DNA from 3 places in the Modestobacter marinus genome. Region 2 is predicted to be linked to each of the others. Evidence: riboswitches for the same ligand, from Rfam matches in the RefSeq annotation. Region 2 holds a riboswitch; each other region holds the start of a gene.
The links. Region 2 has a riboswitch for cyclic di-AMP ahead of FB380_RS18820 (M23 family metallopeptidase). Riboswitches for the same ligand answer to the same signal wherever they lie in the genome.
Positions count from the first base shown of each region.

Region 1: another riboswitch for cyclic di-AMP. It lies ahead of FB380_RS15785 (aggregation-promoting factor C-terminal-like domain-containing protein); the one in region 2 lies ahead of FB380_RS18820 (M23 family metallopeptidase).
Region 3: another riboswitch for cyclic di-AMP. It lies ahead of FB380_RS16855 (VldE C-terminal domain-containing protein); the one in region 2 lies ahead of FB380_RS18820 (M23 family metallopeptidase).

Region 1 covers NZ_JAAMPA010000001.1:3,369,813-3,374,695, reverse strand. Annotated here, with positions in the region: gene mftD (pre-mycofactocin synthase MftD) at 47-1,279, opposite strand; gene FB380_RS15790 (YceI family protein) at 1,429-2,028, opposite strand; gene FB380_RS15785 (aggregation-promoting factor C-terminal-like domain-containing protein) at 2,178-3,077, opposite strand; cyclic di-AMP (ydaO/yuaA leader) riboswitch at 3,094-3,241, opposite strand; gene FB380_RS15780 (class I SAM-dependent methyltransferase) at 3,446-4,093, opposite strand; gene FB380_RS15775 (universal stress protein) at 4,098-4,652, opposite strand; gene FB380_RS15770 (cupin domain-containing protein) at 4,868-4,883, shown strand, end outside.
Region 2 covers NZ_JAAMPA010000002.1:596,876-601,758, forward strand. Annotated here, with positions in the region: gene FB380_RS18815 (BlaI/MecI/CopY family transcriptional regulator) at 1-252, opposite strand, end outside; gene FB380_RS18820 (M23 family metallopeptidase) at 423-1,646, opposite strand; cyclic di-AMP (ydaO/yuaA leader) riboswitch at 1,659-1,800, opposite strand; gene ccsB (c-type cytochrome biogenesis protein CcsB) at 1,892-2,863, opposite strand; gene lnt (apolipoprotein N-acyltransferase) at 2,853-4,484, opposite strand; gene FB380_RS18835 (cytochrome c oxidase assembly protein) at 4,535-4,883, opposite strand, start outside.
Region 3 covers NZ_JAAMPA010000002.1:178,515-183,397, forward strand. Annotated here, with positions in the region: gene FB380_RS16840 (DODA-type extradiol aromatic ring-opening family dioxygenase) at 1-454, shown strand, start outside; gene FB380_RS16845 (hypothetical protein) at 451-810, shown strand; gene FB380_RS25550 (quinone oxidoreductase family protein) at 815-1,789, shown strand; cyclic di-AMP (ydaO/yuaA leader) riboswitch at 1,946-2,097, shown strand; gene FB380_RS16855 (VldE C-terminal domain-containing protein) at 2,119-3,012, shown strand; gene FB380_RS16860 (alpha/beta hydrolase) at 3,061-3,888, shown strand; gene FB380_RS16865 (protein adenylyltransferase SelO) at 3,927-4,883, opposite strand, start outside.

The DNA of each region.
Region 1 (4,883 bases), on a different contig from region 2:
GGACCGCGGCGGCCGGTCGAAGTCATCGCACCGGCCGCCGGCACCGTCAGGCGGTGGTGCCCTTGCCCGCGGACCGCTGCGCCTCCGGGGCGTCGGCGCCGTCCTCGCCGAGGTGGCGCTCGAAGTGCGGCGGGACGACGAGGTCGGCCGGGCTGAGCTCGTCGATCGAGGTGTGGCCCAGGCCGACGAGGGCCGAGCCGAGGCCGTCGCGCAGGAGGTCCAGCACGTTGCCCACCCCGGCCTCGCCGTTGGCGGCCAGCCCCCACAGGTAGGCGCGGCCGATCATCACCGCCTTGGCGCCCAGGGCGAGGGCCTTCGCGACGTCGCCCCCGCGGCGGATGCCGCCGTCCATCAGCACCTCGACCTGGTCGCCCACGGCCTCGGCGACCGCGGGCAGCGCGCGGATCGCGGCCGGGGTGCCGTCGAGGTTGTTGCCCCCGTGGTTGGAGACCGAGATCGCGGTGACCCCGGCGTCCACGGCGCGCTTGGCGTCGTCCACGCGCATGACGCCCTTGAGCATGAACGGCTGGTCACCCCACAGCTCGCGGAGCCACGCGACGTCCTCCCAGGTGGGCATGGGCGACTGCATCCACTGGCCGTAGGCCTCGAAGAAGGTCGGCGCCTTCTCGCCGGGGGTGCCGACCATGTTCGGCACGGTGAGGTCGGGCAGCTTCCTGGTCTTGGCGAACTCCCACAGCCAGCGGGGCTTCAGCGCGACCTGGGGCGCGTACCGGCGCACCGCCTCGAGGTCGATCCGCTCGGGGATGAAGGGGCTCCCCCAGTCCCGGCCGTAGGCGAACGACCAGTCCAGGGTGGCGATCAGCCCGGCGGCCCCGGCCCGGCGGGCGCGCTCGACCTTGGCGGCCATCAGGTCGCGGTCACCGACCCAGTACAGCTGGAAGAAGGTCTGCGGGTTGGCCGCGATGACCTCCTCCATCGGCTTGCTGGCCATCGAGGACAGCCCCATGGCGGTGCCGCGGGAGGCCGCGGCCCGGGCGACGGCGACCTCACCGTCGGGGTCGACCGCCTGGACGCCGGTCGGGCTGATCAGCACCGGCAGCGCGACGTCCTGCCCCATGACGCGGGTGGCCATCTGCTTGTCGTTGCTCAGCCCGGCGGTGTGCGGCGCGAAGCCCAGCTCGGCGAAGGCGGCGAGGTTGTCCTCCGCGGTGAGCCCCCGTTCGGAGCCGGCGACCAGCGCACCGTAGACGCCCTTGGGCAGCCGGCGCTTCGCCCGCCGCTGTGCCTCCGCCACCGACTCGAACCACGCGTTCGCCATCTGTGGACCCCCTGCTGCTCGACCCGTCCCGGCCGACACCGTCGTCGGCCGGGGTCGCCGCCGCAGGCGTCGTCCGGGACGACGGCACCCTGCGTGGCACTGAGTGCCACCCTAGCGGCAGGGAGTGTGCTGGGACACAGCCCGCGGGGTCAGGAGTCCTTGATCGCCGAGACGTCGAACTCCACCTGGACCCGGTCGCTGACCAGCACGCCACCGGTGTCGAGCATCGCGTTCCAGGTGAGGTCCCACTCGCTGCGCTTGATCGCCAGCGCGCCCTCGAAGCCGACCCGCATGTTGCCGAACGGGTCCAGCGCCGAGCCGGTGAGGGTGAAGTCGATCGAGACCGGCCGGGTGACCGCCTTGATCGTGAGGTCGCCGGTGACCCGGTAGACGTCCCGGTCGACCTGCTCGACCGCCGTGGAGACGAACACCATCTCCGGGTGCTGCTCGACGTCCAGGAAGTCGGCCGAGCGCAGGTGCGCGTCCCGGTCCGGGGTGCCGGTGTCGATGCTCGCGGTCGCGATCCGCAGCTGCACGCTGCTGGCCGCCGGCGTCGCGACGTCCAGGTGGGCGGTGCCGGAGAAGTCGGTGAAGGCACCCCGCACGGTGGTCACCATGGCGTGCCGGGCCCGGACGCCGATCCGGGTGTGCGTGACGTCGACGGTGTAGTCGCCGGTCACGTCTGCCAGGGCGCTGGTGGCGGCGTCGAAGTCCGTCGCGGCGCCCTCGGGTGCGCGGTGCTTGCCCACGGGTCAGCGCTCCTCTTCTCGGTGGTCGAACTGTTCGATCCTCCCCGATGGTCCCGCGCCGGCGCACAGGTGGGCCACCGGTACGCGGCCCGGGCGCAGCGAGGCCCGGGTCCCGCGGGACCCGGGCCTCGCTGCGGAGCGCCGGTGGCTCAGTACCAGCCCTTGGCCTTCGAGTGCGCCCACGCGCCGCACGGCGAGCCGTAGCGGTTCTCGATGTAGATCAGCCCGGCGTCGATCTGCCGGTAGCCGTCGGAGGTCTTGGCGATCCCGGTGCTCGCCCAGGTGGAGTCCAGGAACTGCGGGATGCCGTAGGCGGTGCTGTTCGGGTTCTGGGCGTTGGGGTTCCAGCCGCTCTCCTTGCCCCAGAGGCTCTCCAGGCAGGAGAACTCCGCCTGGTCACCCCCGAGCTTGCCCAGGGCGTAGTCCTGGAAGGAGCCGGAGCCGGACGACGCGGCCGGGGCCGCCGCCGGCGCGCGGGCGGGGGCGGGCGCGGCCGGCGCGGGCGCGCGGGCGGCGGCCCGCTCGGCCGCAGCCGCCTCCTCCGCGGCCTGGGCCTCCGCGGCGGCCTGCGCCTCGGCGGCGATCCGGGCCTCCTCCGCGGCCTGGGCCTCGGCGGCGAGCCGGGCGGCCTCGGCGGCCTGGGCGTCCAGCACCGCCTGGTCGGCGGCGGCCTGCGCCTGCGCGGCGGCGACCTGCGCGGCCTCGCGCTGACTGCGGTTGGCCGCCAGCTGGCCGAGCCGGTCGGTCAGCCGACCGTCGGCGACGGCGGTACCGGTCTGCTGCGAGCCCAGGTCGAGCTGGGAGGCGATGCCGGCGGGCTCGACGGCGGCCTCGGCCCGGGCGTCCGGCTCCGCGCCGACGAGGACGTTGACCAGGATCGCGCCGGCGGCGGCGACGCCGAGGTACAGGGTGGGCCGGCGGAGGCCACCGGGGGGCTGACGACGGGTGCGCCGGGCGATCGGCGCCTCCTCGGCACCGGCCGGGAGCGGGAGCACCTCGGTGGCGGGCAACTGCTCGTCCGACGAGGACACGGTGGTGCGACGGGACATCGAGAGAGGGGCTCCGTGGGTCTTCCGCGGCCGCCTACCGGGTCAGCTGACGGGTTCGGGCGGGAAGGCGCCCTACCCGGCCGGGCGGTGCCCGGGCGGGATTCACCCCAGTGGTGCGGTGGGTCCCCGGTTCGCTGCGAGCAGCGACTCGGCGGCATCCGGTGCGGGCTCCCCGGGTGGGGACGAGACGTCCGACCGGACCCGGCCAAGGTAGAGGCCGTGACCCGCTCGTGACAATGCCCGGCGCCGGACTCGTCGACATCTGCCACGTTCGCCCTGGTCACCGCCGAACCAGTGGGGCACATGTGACGGAGCACCCAGGACAGCCGCCCCGCTGGAGCACCAGGGCGGTCGCCCCGTGGGTGCTCTCAGGGGAGCCGCCACACCGTCGTCCGGCGCACCCCACCCCCGGCGGCGTCGGGCACGTCGTACTCCGCCTGGGCGAGCAGCCCCTCCTTCGGGACGTACGCGCGCCCGGGGTCGCCCAGCAGCACGGTGGCCCCGCGCAGCCAGGCCGCCCCGAGGAAGGGCAACACCCGCGCGGTCATCTCGCGGTCGTAGCAGACGTCGCCGGCCAAGACGACGTCGATCTCCGGCAGCTCCTCGTCGAGCACGTCGCCGACGACCTCGACGCCGGTGACCCCGTTCACCTCGGCGTTCAGCCCGACCGCCGCGTGCGAGTACGGGTCGACGTCGCTGGCCAGCACCCCGCCGGCGCCGGCCAGCAGCGCGGCGACGGCGACCAGGCCGCTGCCGGCCCCCAGGTCCAGGACCCGGCGGCCGGCGACGAGCTCCGGGTAGTCGAGGACGTGCCGGGCCAGGGCCTGCCCGCCCGGCCAGGCCGCGGCCCAGAACGGCGGGTCCTCGCCGGCGCCGCCGCCCTCGGTCTCCATCGCCTCCCACAGGGCGACGACGTCGTCGGCGACGTGCAGCTGCACCTCGGGGACGAGGGAGGGGCGGTCCAGCCGGGTGTGCGCCCGCAGGAAGGCCGGTGGGACGGGCTGCTGGACCACCACGCGGTCAGGCCTTGTGCTGGGTGCGCACGACGGTCACCGGGCACGGGGCGTGCCGGGTGACCTGGTCGCTGACCGAGCCGAGCAGCAGCCCGGCGAAGCCGCCCCGCCCGCGGGCGCCGACAACGAGGAGGTCGGCGTGCTGGGCCGCCTCGATCAGGGAGCGCACCGGCGCGGCGTGCACGACGTGGCAGCTGACCGCACGGGCGCGCTCCGCGCCCAGCGCGGCCCGGACGTCGGCCTCCAGGTCGGCCTGCACCGCCTGCTCGTACTCGCTGATCGGCGGGACGTAGCCCGGCTCCCAGCTGGCCGGCTGCGGTGCGGTGGCGATCCGCCAGCCGCGGACGACGTGCAGCGGCCACGAGGCGCGCTCGGCCAGGCCGGCCGCCCACTGGAGCGCCTCCTGGGCGCAGTCGGAGCCGTCGTGCCCGACGACGACGCCGCCGTCCACCACGGCACGCGTCGAGACCTCACCCTCGACCCCGGCCAGTTCGGTGGCCGCCTCGTCCCGCTCGGCCGTGAGGGCTGCGTCCCCCGGCTGGTCTCCTGGCTGCTGCGTCAACGCCGTCCTCCTGTGCTCGTCCGTCCGTGCTCTGCCGGTACCCGGCACCGGACAGCCTCTCCCACCGGCCGGGAGAACGGCAGGGTCGGAGGGCCTGACCGGCTCGTGTCGCCCGACCGGCGGGCTCGGATCGCGCCGGAGGCCGCACTGCTCTTCACTTCTCCTGGGCCGGCGCACGCCGGCAGGAACGACTGGATCGAGGAGGAACGGCAGCCATGGAGCACTTCACCA
Region 2 (4,883 bases):
GAGGACGTTCTGGAGCAGGGCTGCGGCATGCTCAGCGCGGCTTCGGACCGGGCGGTACAGCCAGGCCCGGCCGACCATCTCCCGGGTGACCTGGTCCTTCTTGTGCAGGTTGTCCATGACCGTCATGACGGTCGTGTAGGCGAGGTCCCGGGATGAGTTCAGCGCCCCGAGGACGTCCCGCACCGTCGCCGGCTCACCCCGACGCCACAGCTCGGCCATGATCGCCGCTTCCAGCTCACCGAACGGGCGCACTCCCCCACCTCTCGTGACCGTCTCGTCGACGCCCCTGCGGGACGGCGATGAGCTCGCCGTCCCGTGTCTACTGTCTTGTCTCGCACACAGCCTAGGCATTCGGGGCCGTCATGCTCCGGAAGTGCCGCGGTCGGCTCACCCGCCGGGGAACCGTCACGGCAGCCCCTGGCTCACACCGCGCAGGCACCGCCCAGGGAGATGCCGCGGGCAGCCAGCCATGGGGCCGGGTCGTTGCGGGTGGCATAGAGCCCCCCTGTGTGCAGCTCCACGTGCACGTGCGGCCCGGTGGACTGGCCACGGTTGCCGACCTCGGCGATTTGCTCGCCCGCGGTGACCACCTGTCCGGCCGTGACGAGGGCCTGGTTGATGTGGCCGTAGAGGCTGATCGTTCCGTCCGGGTGCTGGAGGTACACCGCCAGCCCGAAGCCGTTGGCGGCTCCGGCGTGCAGGACCACACCGGAGTCGGGTGCGTAGATGGGCGTGCCGATCGGCGCGGCGATGTCCACGCCGTTGTGGTTGGTCCCCCAGCGACTGCCGAAGCAGGAGGTGACCCGTCCGGCTGCCAGCGACGCGGTCCCTGCCGCCGATGCGGCGGTCACGGCCCGCTGCCGTTCGTCGACGGTGGCCACGGGGTCCGCATCACCCTGGGCAGCCAGGAGCTGGACCTGCGCTGCCTGCAGTTGCTGCTCGAGCACCGCCTTCTCGCCCGCGGCGGCGTCGTAGGCGGTCTGCGCCTGCACCAGCTGGGCCTGGGCGTCGACGGCGACCTGCTGCGCGGTGCGCGCGGCGGCGTCACGGCCGGCGACCGCGTCGCGGGCGGTCTCATCCGCGCGCTGCACCTCTGCCTCGACCGCCCGCAGTGCGTCCAGCCGCTCGGTGCGCTCCTTCCCGATGAGCTCGAGCGTCGCAGCTCGCTCGAGGAGGTCCTCCGGGCTCCGCGCTCCCAGGAGCGTCACCGCGCCGCTCAAGGCGTCGGCACCCATGTAGGTCTCCCGGCCCAGCTCTGCCACGTCCTCCTGGACAACGGCGCCGGCAGCTCGCGCGGCGGCCAGGTCTGCGGCGGTGCTCGCGGCCGCGGCCTGCGCCGTCAGCAGATCCTGCTCCGCCACCCGCGAGGCCTCACCCGTGGCTTCGGCGAGGACGGTGAGTCGCTGCAGTTCCACCTCGGCGCGTCCGAGGAGCTCTTCCACCCGGGCGATCTCGGCTCTGGCGGTCTCGGACGCCGACTGGGGCGAGGTCTGCGCGATGTCGCTGTCACCGGGAGCCGCGACCGCGGAGGTCGTGGTGAGTGCCAGTTGCAGGGTGATGGCCGCGGCGATGGTCAGGGGCGCCCAGCGGGCCAGGGGCCGCCGGAACGTGGACAGGGATGAGATCCGGTGGTGCAGGGTCGCCAAGGCGACGGTTCTCCGTTCTTCCTGACTGCCTACCGGGTTAGCTGACGGGTTCGGACGGGAAGCTGCCCTACCTGCCTTTGCAGGATTCACCCCATGGGACATGGGTCCCCGGTCCACCTCGGGATGCCCGTCGGTGGTTCGGCGTGTCCACCCGAGGTCCTCGAGGCGAGGAGCATGGCCCGGGTGGACCGGAGAGCACGCTACTACGAAGCTGGGTAGTTGTCACGGTCCGGTAACGAACCGCCTCAGGAGACGCCCCCGTAGGAGTGCAGCCCGGTCGACACCAGGTTCACGAACAGCAGGTTGAAGACCAGGGAGGCCAGGGCCACCAGATTGGTCCACGCCGCCGGCCGGCCTCGCCATCCGGCGGTTGTGCGGGCGTGCAGGTACGCGGCGTACAGCGCCCAAGAGATGAAGGCCCACGTCTCCTTCGGGTCCCACCCCCAGAAGCGACCCCAGGCGCTCTCCGCCCAGATCGCCCCGGCGATGACGGCGAACGTCCAGATCGGGAAGCCGAAGATCGCCGTCCGATGTGCCACCTGGTCCATCGTCGCCGCGCTCGGGAGTCTGTCGGCCCAGCCTGCCGATCGGCTCCCGGTCGTCAACGAGGAACGCTCCCGCCGGACGGCGACGAGGTAGAGGGCGCTCGCCACGCCGCTCACGATGAAGACGCCGAAGGACAGGATTGCGGCGGACACGTGCACCACCAGCCAGTTCGACCGCAAAGCTGCCACGAGCGGCCCGGACTCGGCGTACAGGTACAAGCCGATGAGGACCAGCGCGATGACCGTCGGGCCTAGCACGAAGACACCGATCCGCCGCAGAGCCGGCATCCGCATCGCCAGCACCAGATAGGCAACCACTCCCACCAGCACGGCGGCTGTGGCGAACTCGTACATGTTCCCCCACGGCACCCGCCCGGCGGCGACACTGCGGCCGATGAGCACCCCGGCCTGCGCGAGCGCCCCGACGAGGGTCAGCGCGACACCCACCCGGCCGCACCGGGCACTGCGGGGACCTACGGGCACCACTCCGCTCGACGGAGGGGGCAGGGGGCTCGCCCCACCTGCTCGGACCTCGGCCCGCTCGGCCCGGCTGCGGATCGATGGCCGACCGAAGGCGAGCTCGGCGGCAAAGCCGAGCGCCGCGAGCGCGTAGACGGCGACCGCGACGCCGAAGAGCGTGTCGGACAGTTCGGCGAACGTCTCAGTGCCCACGAGGACCTTCCTTGCCGGGGTGACGTACAGGGGTCGAGGGAGCCGGCCGGGTTCGACGGCCGAAGACACGGGGAGCGAGGAGGGCGACGCCGGCCAGGCCTGCGAGAACGGTCTCGGGGAAGGCGCCCAGCCGGGTGGCCACGGTCGTCTGGGTCCGCTGCGCCACGGAGCCGACGAACACGTACGGGCTGAAGAGCTCGGACTGGTCGACGACCGTCCCGTCCGGCGCGATCACCGCCGAGATGCCGCTGGTCGCCGCCACGGCGACGGTGCGGCCGTGCTCGATGGCGCGCATGCGGCTCATGGCCAGCTGCTGCTGACTCTCCGCGGTGTAGCCGAAGGTGGCGTTGTTGGTCTGGACGACCAGGAGACTGGCGCCGCCGTCCACGACGTCGGTGACCAGCCCGTCGTAGGCGATCTCGAAGCAGATGACGTCGCCCAGGCGCACTCCGCCGACATCGAGGACTCCAGGCTCGTCGCCGGGCAGGAAGTCACGCCGTAGCAGGTCGACCTTGTCGCTGAACAGCCGGAAGAAGGAGCGGGCGGGCATGTACTCGCCGAAGGGCACCGGGTGCCTTTTGGCGTAGCTCTCGCCGGGACCGGTCATGGGATCCCAGACGATCCCCGCATTGGTCAGGTAGCGCCCCGGCCCGTCCAGCACGGCACCGATCAGGATCGGTGCGCCGATCGCCCGCGCGGCGCGGTCGATGACCGTCGCCGCGTCCGCGTTCAGGGAGGGGTCGATGTCCGATGAGTTCTCCGGCCAGAGGACGACGTCCGGTTGCGGGCTCCCGCCGCGGTCGACCCGTTCCGCCAGCAGCAGGGTCTGCTGCACGTGGTTGTCCAGCACTGCCCTGCGTTGGGCGTTGAAGTCCAGGCCGGACCGAGGGACATCGCCCTGGATCACTGCGACGGTCGCCAGCTCACCACCCGCCGTCAGCTGCTCCCCCGGCAAGGGGAGCCAGGCCAGCAGGCCGAGACCCGGGACGACGAACGCCGCACCGAGCGCACGAAGTGCTCGTCGTCCCGGCTCTGGCTGGCGGGCGCATCGCCGTCGCCGCCAGTCGGCAGCCCGGACGAGGAGGATTGCGAAGGACGTCCCGGTGAGCGCGACGGTGAAGGTGACCAGCGGGACACCTCCGTAGGCGGCGAAGGAGGCGAACGGGCCGTCCGCCTGGCTGAAGCCCAAACGCCCCCAGGGGAAGCCGCCGAACGGCACGCGCGAGCGCAGCGCTTCCTGCGCCACCCACAGACCGGCCGCCCAGATCGGTGCGGCCGGCAGCCGACCGACCACCGCGACGCCCGCACCCATGGCCGCGTAGAAGGCCGCCTGGACGACCGACAGCGCGACCCAGGGCAGATCGCCGACGAAGATGCCGGTCCAGGTGAGCAGCGGCAGGAAGAACGCGCAACCCATCACCATCCCGAAGCCGGCGCCGGCGCGCGCCGAGCGCCCTCTGACGATCAGCATCAGCGCCATCGGCCCCACCGCCGCCAGCGGCCACAGCCCGAACGGCGGGAAGGCCAGCCACAGTGCGAGCCCGCCGGCCAGGGCGAGGAGCAGAGCGACGAGCAGCTGACCCAGCAGGTGCTCACCCCCGCTGCGGTGGCGTGGTGGCACCGCGGGGACAGCCTGAGCATCGACCGTGGACGTGGAGATGGGCAACGTGATCAGCGCACCGTCGGGCGCTGGCCGGCGGCCAGCCGAGCGAGCTCGGCGTTGTACGCCTCCAGGTCCACCTCGACGCGTCGATCCGTTACTCGCGCCTGCCGCTCGTCCGAGCGCACCCACTGCCAGAACACGATCGCCACAGCGATGATCGTGGGCAGCTCACCGAATCCCCAGACGATGTTCCCCGCGGCCAACTGGTCGGTCATGACATCGACGTCCCAGCTCGCGGGGACCTGCCGAAAGGTCTCGACCAACGGGGTGCTGGCCATCATCACCGCGACGGCGAAGAAGGCGTGCAGAGGGCCCGGCACGACCAGCTCGACCAGGCGCAGGGGTGCCGACACCCGG
Region 3 (4,883 bases), 420 kb from region 2:
CCTGCCGATCGTGCCGGTCTACACCAACATCTTCGCCCCGCCGCTGCCCCAGCCGAAGCGCTTCGTCGCACTCGGCCGGGCGATCCGGGAGATGGTCGAGTCCTGGGAGAGCGACAAGCGGGTGGCGGTGATCGGCACCGGGCACCTGTCCCTGGAGCTGGGCGGGCCCCGCCAGTTCGGGGAGCACGGGCCAGACCCGGAGTTCGACCGCAAGGCCGTCGAGTGGATCGCCAGCGGGGACATCGAGGGCTGCCTGGCCGAGGTGTCCCTGGAGTCCCTGCACCACCCGGGCAACGCCACCCACGGGTTCATGGACTTCATGCTGATGATGGGCGTGGCCGGCGAGGGCGCGAAGGCCGACCACGTCGACACCCTCGACCTGTTCCACACCATGGAGGCCTACTTCACCTGGTACCCCAACGGGGTCCCGAGCGGCAGCGGGGTGTCGGCATGAGCAAGTACCTGCTGGACAAGTTCCTGTTCACCGTCGACCGCGACCCCGAGCTGACCGAGCGGTACCGGGAGGACCCGGCCGGCACGGTCACCTGGTGGGAGCAGGAGATGGCCAACACCATGCTCAACTGCATCCCCGCCGAGAAGACCACCTGGCTGGCCTTCACCGACGATGAGCGCCGCGCGCTGGCCGAGCACGACCACGTCGCGCTGTTCCAGATGGGCGCGCACCCCTTCCTGACGCTCACGCTGTTCATCGCGATGTTCGAGCGCGACCACGGGCCGATGGAGTACCAGCGCGCCTACGGCAGGGCGATGGAGCACATCTCCATGCCGTACCCCGACATCGCGACCTGAGCCGGTGCGCGCCGCCGTCCTGACCGAGCCGGGTGCGCCGCCGACCCTGGCGGAGCACCCGGACCCGGTGCCCGGGAAGGGGCAGACCCTGGTCCGGGTGACCGCCGCCCCGGTCGTGCCGCTGGACCTGCTCTGCGCCTCCGGGACGTCGTACTTCGGCCGCCCGGCTGTGCCCTACGTCCCCGGGGTGCAGGGGGTCGGGGTCGTGGTGTCGTCGGGGCTGCTGGCCCCCGGGACCCGGGTCTGGTTCGCCACCTCGGCGGGGATGAGCCCGGGCGACGGCAGCCTGGGTGAGCTCTGCGCCGTGCCGGACGCCGACGTCGTCCCGCTCGCCGGGGACCTGCCCGACCCGGTCGTGGCGGCACTGGGTCTCTCGGCGGTGGCCGGCTGGATGGCGCTGACCTGGCGGGGGCGCCTCCGGCCGGGGGAGCGGGTGCTGGTGCTCGGTGCCGGCGGCGCGGTCGGCCAGGCCGCGCTGGGGGCCGCCCGCGCGCTCGGGGCCTCGCGGGTGGTCGGGGTCTGCCGGTCGGCCTCCGCGGCCGACCGGGCTCGCCGGGCCGGCGCCGAGGACGTCGTCCTGACCGGGGACGGCGACGACCTGGCCGCGCGGATCCGGCAGGCGGTCGGCTCCGACGTCGACCTCGTCGTCGACCCGGTGTTCGGTGCCGTGGCCGCGGCGGCCTGCTCGGTACTGGCGCCCGGGGGGCGGCTGGTCAACCTGGGTGGCGCGGCCGGGGACGCCGCCGAGTTCTCCTCCGCCGTGCTGCGCAGCCGCAGCATCGACGTCCTCGGCTACACGAACAACGCGCTCACCGGCGAGCAGCGGGCCGCCGCGCTCACCGCGGTGCTGCGGCACGCCGCGGCCGGGCAGCTCCGGGTGGAGCACGCCGTCCTGCCGCTGGCGCGGGTCCAGGAGGCCTGGGCGGCCACGGCGGCGGGCAGCGGGAGCCGGTCGGTCGTGGACCTGTCCGAGCCCTGACCGGACGCGCCGGTGGAGACGTACGGGACGGGTGTGACCGGTGGGCAACGCGAGGAGCATCACCCGATGAACTGCCCGGGGCGGATTGTCACGATTCGATCACGCAGCTACGTTGGCTCGGTCCAGTCGGTCGCCACGTCCCCGCCCGGGGAGCCCGACCGGACGCCGCCGAGTCGCCCTCCGGGGCGAGCCGGGGACCCACCGCACCACTGGGGTGAATCCCGCCTCCGGGCAACCGTCCGGAGCGGGTAGGGCTGCTTCCCGCCCGAACCCGTCAGCTGACCTGGTAGGCGGCCATCGGAAGACACCTGTACGGAGCACTCCTGCCCATGCGCGCCCGCACCACCACCTCCCGCTCCGCCAGCCACCGGCGTTCGCCGGCCGGCATCCGCCGCCCCGGGCTCTACCTGGGTGTCGCGGCGGCCGGGGCCGTCCTGGTCAACGTCGTCGTCGGAGTCGGTCCGGCGGCCCAGGCGGACCCCGTGGCGTCCGAGCCGGTCAGCGTCGCCGAGCAGCTGGGCCTGGCCGCCGGGTCCAACGCCGTGGACGGGGTCGAGGACCTCCGGCCGCTCGAGGAGCTCGCGGCCAGCCGGGCCACCCGGGAGGCCGAGCAGACCGCCGCCCAGCAGGCGCAGGTGGCAGCCGACCAGGCCGTGCTCGACCAGCAGGCCGCGGAGGCCGAGGCCGCCCGCGTGGCCGCCGAGGCCGAGGCCGCAGCCGCCGCGGAGGCAGAGGCGGCTCGCGTCGCCGCCGAGGCCGCGGCCGCCGCCGAGGCCCAGGCGGCCGCCGCGAAGCCGGCTCCGGCGCGGGCCAGTGCCGCGGCCCAGCCCGCAGCCGCAGCGGCCGGTACCGCGGTGTCCACGATCGCGAAGATCAACAACACCGCCGGCCCGATCAAGCCGCAGGCGCAGGCCGCCGCGAACGCCGTGGTCAGCAACGTGCCCGGCGCCGGCTCGATCACTCTGGGCGGCACCCGGCCCAGCGCCGCCGACCCGCACGGTCACCCGTCGGGGCTGGCGGTGGACTACATGGTCATGTCCGACTCCGCGCTCGGCGACGCGATCGTCGCCTACCACATCGCGAACTGGGCCGAGCTCGGCGTGGACTACATCATCTGGGAGCAGCGGATGCTCTCCTCGCCCGGCGGCTCCTGGAAGCAGATGGAGGACCGGGGCAGCGTGACGGCGAACCACTTCGACCACCCGCACGTCAACTACCGCTAGGCGACCTTGGCGCTGGCCGGGGCGGCCCAGGACGACGACGATGGGGTCGTGTTGCGGTCGGTGCTCCGGGCCGCGCTCATCGGTGTCATCGTCCTGGTCGTGGTGGTCGGCCTGCTCTGGACGTTCCAGCGCCGCCTGATCTACCTGCCCGACGACGGTCCCGTCCCGGCCGCCGCCGACGCCGTCCCCGGTAGTCGGGACGTCGAGCTGACCACCGCCGACGGGCTGGCCCTCGGTGCCTGGTTCGTGCCCGGCCCGACGGCCGACGCCCCCGCGGTGCTGGTGGCCAACGGCAACGGCGGTCACCGCGCTGTCCGGGCACCGCTGGCTCGGGCTCTGTCGGCCGCTGGACTGGCGGTGCTGCTGTTCGACTACCGCGGGTACGGCGGCAACCCGGGCAGCCCGACCGAGGCCGGGCTGGCGCTGGACGTCCGTGCGGCGCGGGACTGGCTGCTGGCCGAGGGCGGGGTCTCTGCGAACCGGCTGCTCTACTACGGGGAGAGCCTGGGCGCCGCCGTCGTCACCGAGCTGGCCGTGGCGCACCCGCCGGCCGGACTGGTCCTGCGCTCGCCGTTCGTCGACCTGGCCGCGGTCGGCCGCGAGCACTATCCGTTCCTGCCGGTCCGGCTGCTGCTGCGCGACCGCTACCCGGTGGCCGAGCAGGTCGCCCGGGTCGAGGTGCCCACCACCGTCGTCCTCGGCACCGCCGACTCGATCGTGCCGCCGGAGCAGAGCAAAGCGGTGGCCGCTGCCGCCGGGCAGCTGCACCGCACGGTCGAGGCACGCGGCGCCGACCACAACGACGCCGTCCTGCTGGACGGCGACCAACTGGTCGCCGCCGTCGTCGAACTCGCCCGGCTGACGACCGGCACCTGACCACCAAAATGGCCATTTTGGTGGTGGGGGGTGGGGGGTCAGGTGCCGCAGAAGGTCTGGTAGGTGGCGCCGAAGTCGGCGGGGGCGGGGGCGGCGTACCGCGCCAGGTCCGGTCGCTCGGTGTACGGGTGGGTCACGGCGTCCAGCAGGGGGCCCAGCGGCGCCAGGTCGCCCGCGGTCGCCGCGCTGAGCGCCTCCTCGACGAGGTGGTTGCGCGGGACGTACACCGGGTTCACCCGGTCCATGCCGTCGGCGTCCGGGGCCAGCGCGCGCCAGCGCTCCGCCCACGCGTCGAAGGTGGCCAGGTCGAGGAACAGGTTGCGCACCGGGTCGACGTCACCGCGGGCGGCGGCGCCGAGCAGGCGGAACGCGGACGTGTGGTCGACGTGGCCGGCCTGCAGCAGCGCGAGGAACTCCTCGACCAGCGGCGCGGCCACCGCGTCCTCCAGGCCGTCGGGGAGGCCCAGCTTGGCCCGCATCCCGGCCGACCAGGCCGCGTCGTACTGCGGCCGGAAGCGCCCCAGCGCCTCGACCGCGAGCTCGATCGCCCGCTCCTGCTCCTCGGCGAACAGCGGCAGCATCGCCTCGGCGAGCCGGGCCAGGTCCCACTCGGCGACGATCGGCTGGTTGCCGTAGGCGTAGCGCCCGCCGGTGTCGATGGAGCTGTAGACCGTGGCCGGGTCGTGGGCCTCCAGGAAGGCGCACGGCCCGTAGTCGATGGTCTCGCCGGAGATGGTCATGTTGTCGGTGTTCATCACCCCGTGCACGAAGCCCACCTGCATCCACCGGGCCACCAGCTCCGCCTGCGCGGTGACCACCGCGGCGAACAGCGCGAGGTACGGGTCCTCGGCCTGCGCGCCCTCGGGGTGGTGCCGGCTGATCGCGTGGTCGGCCAGCCGGCGCAGCAGCTCGGGCTCGCCGCTGACCCGGGCGTACTGGAAGCTGCCCACGCGCAGGTGGCTGCTCGCCACCCGGGCGAGGACGGCGCCGGGCAG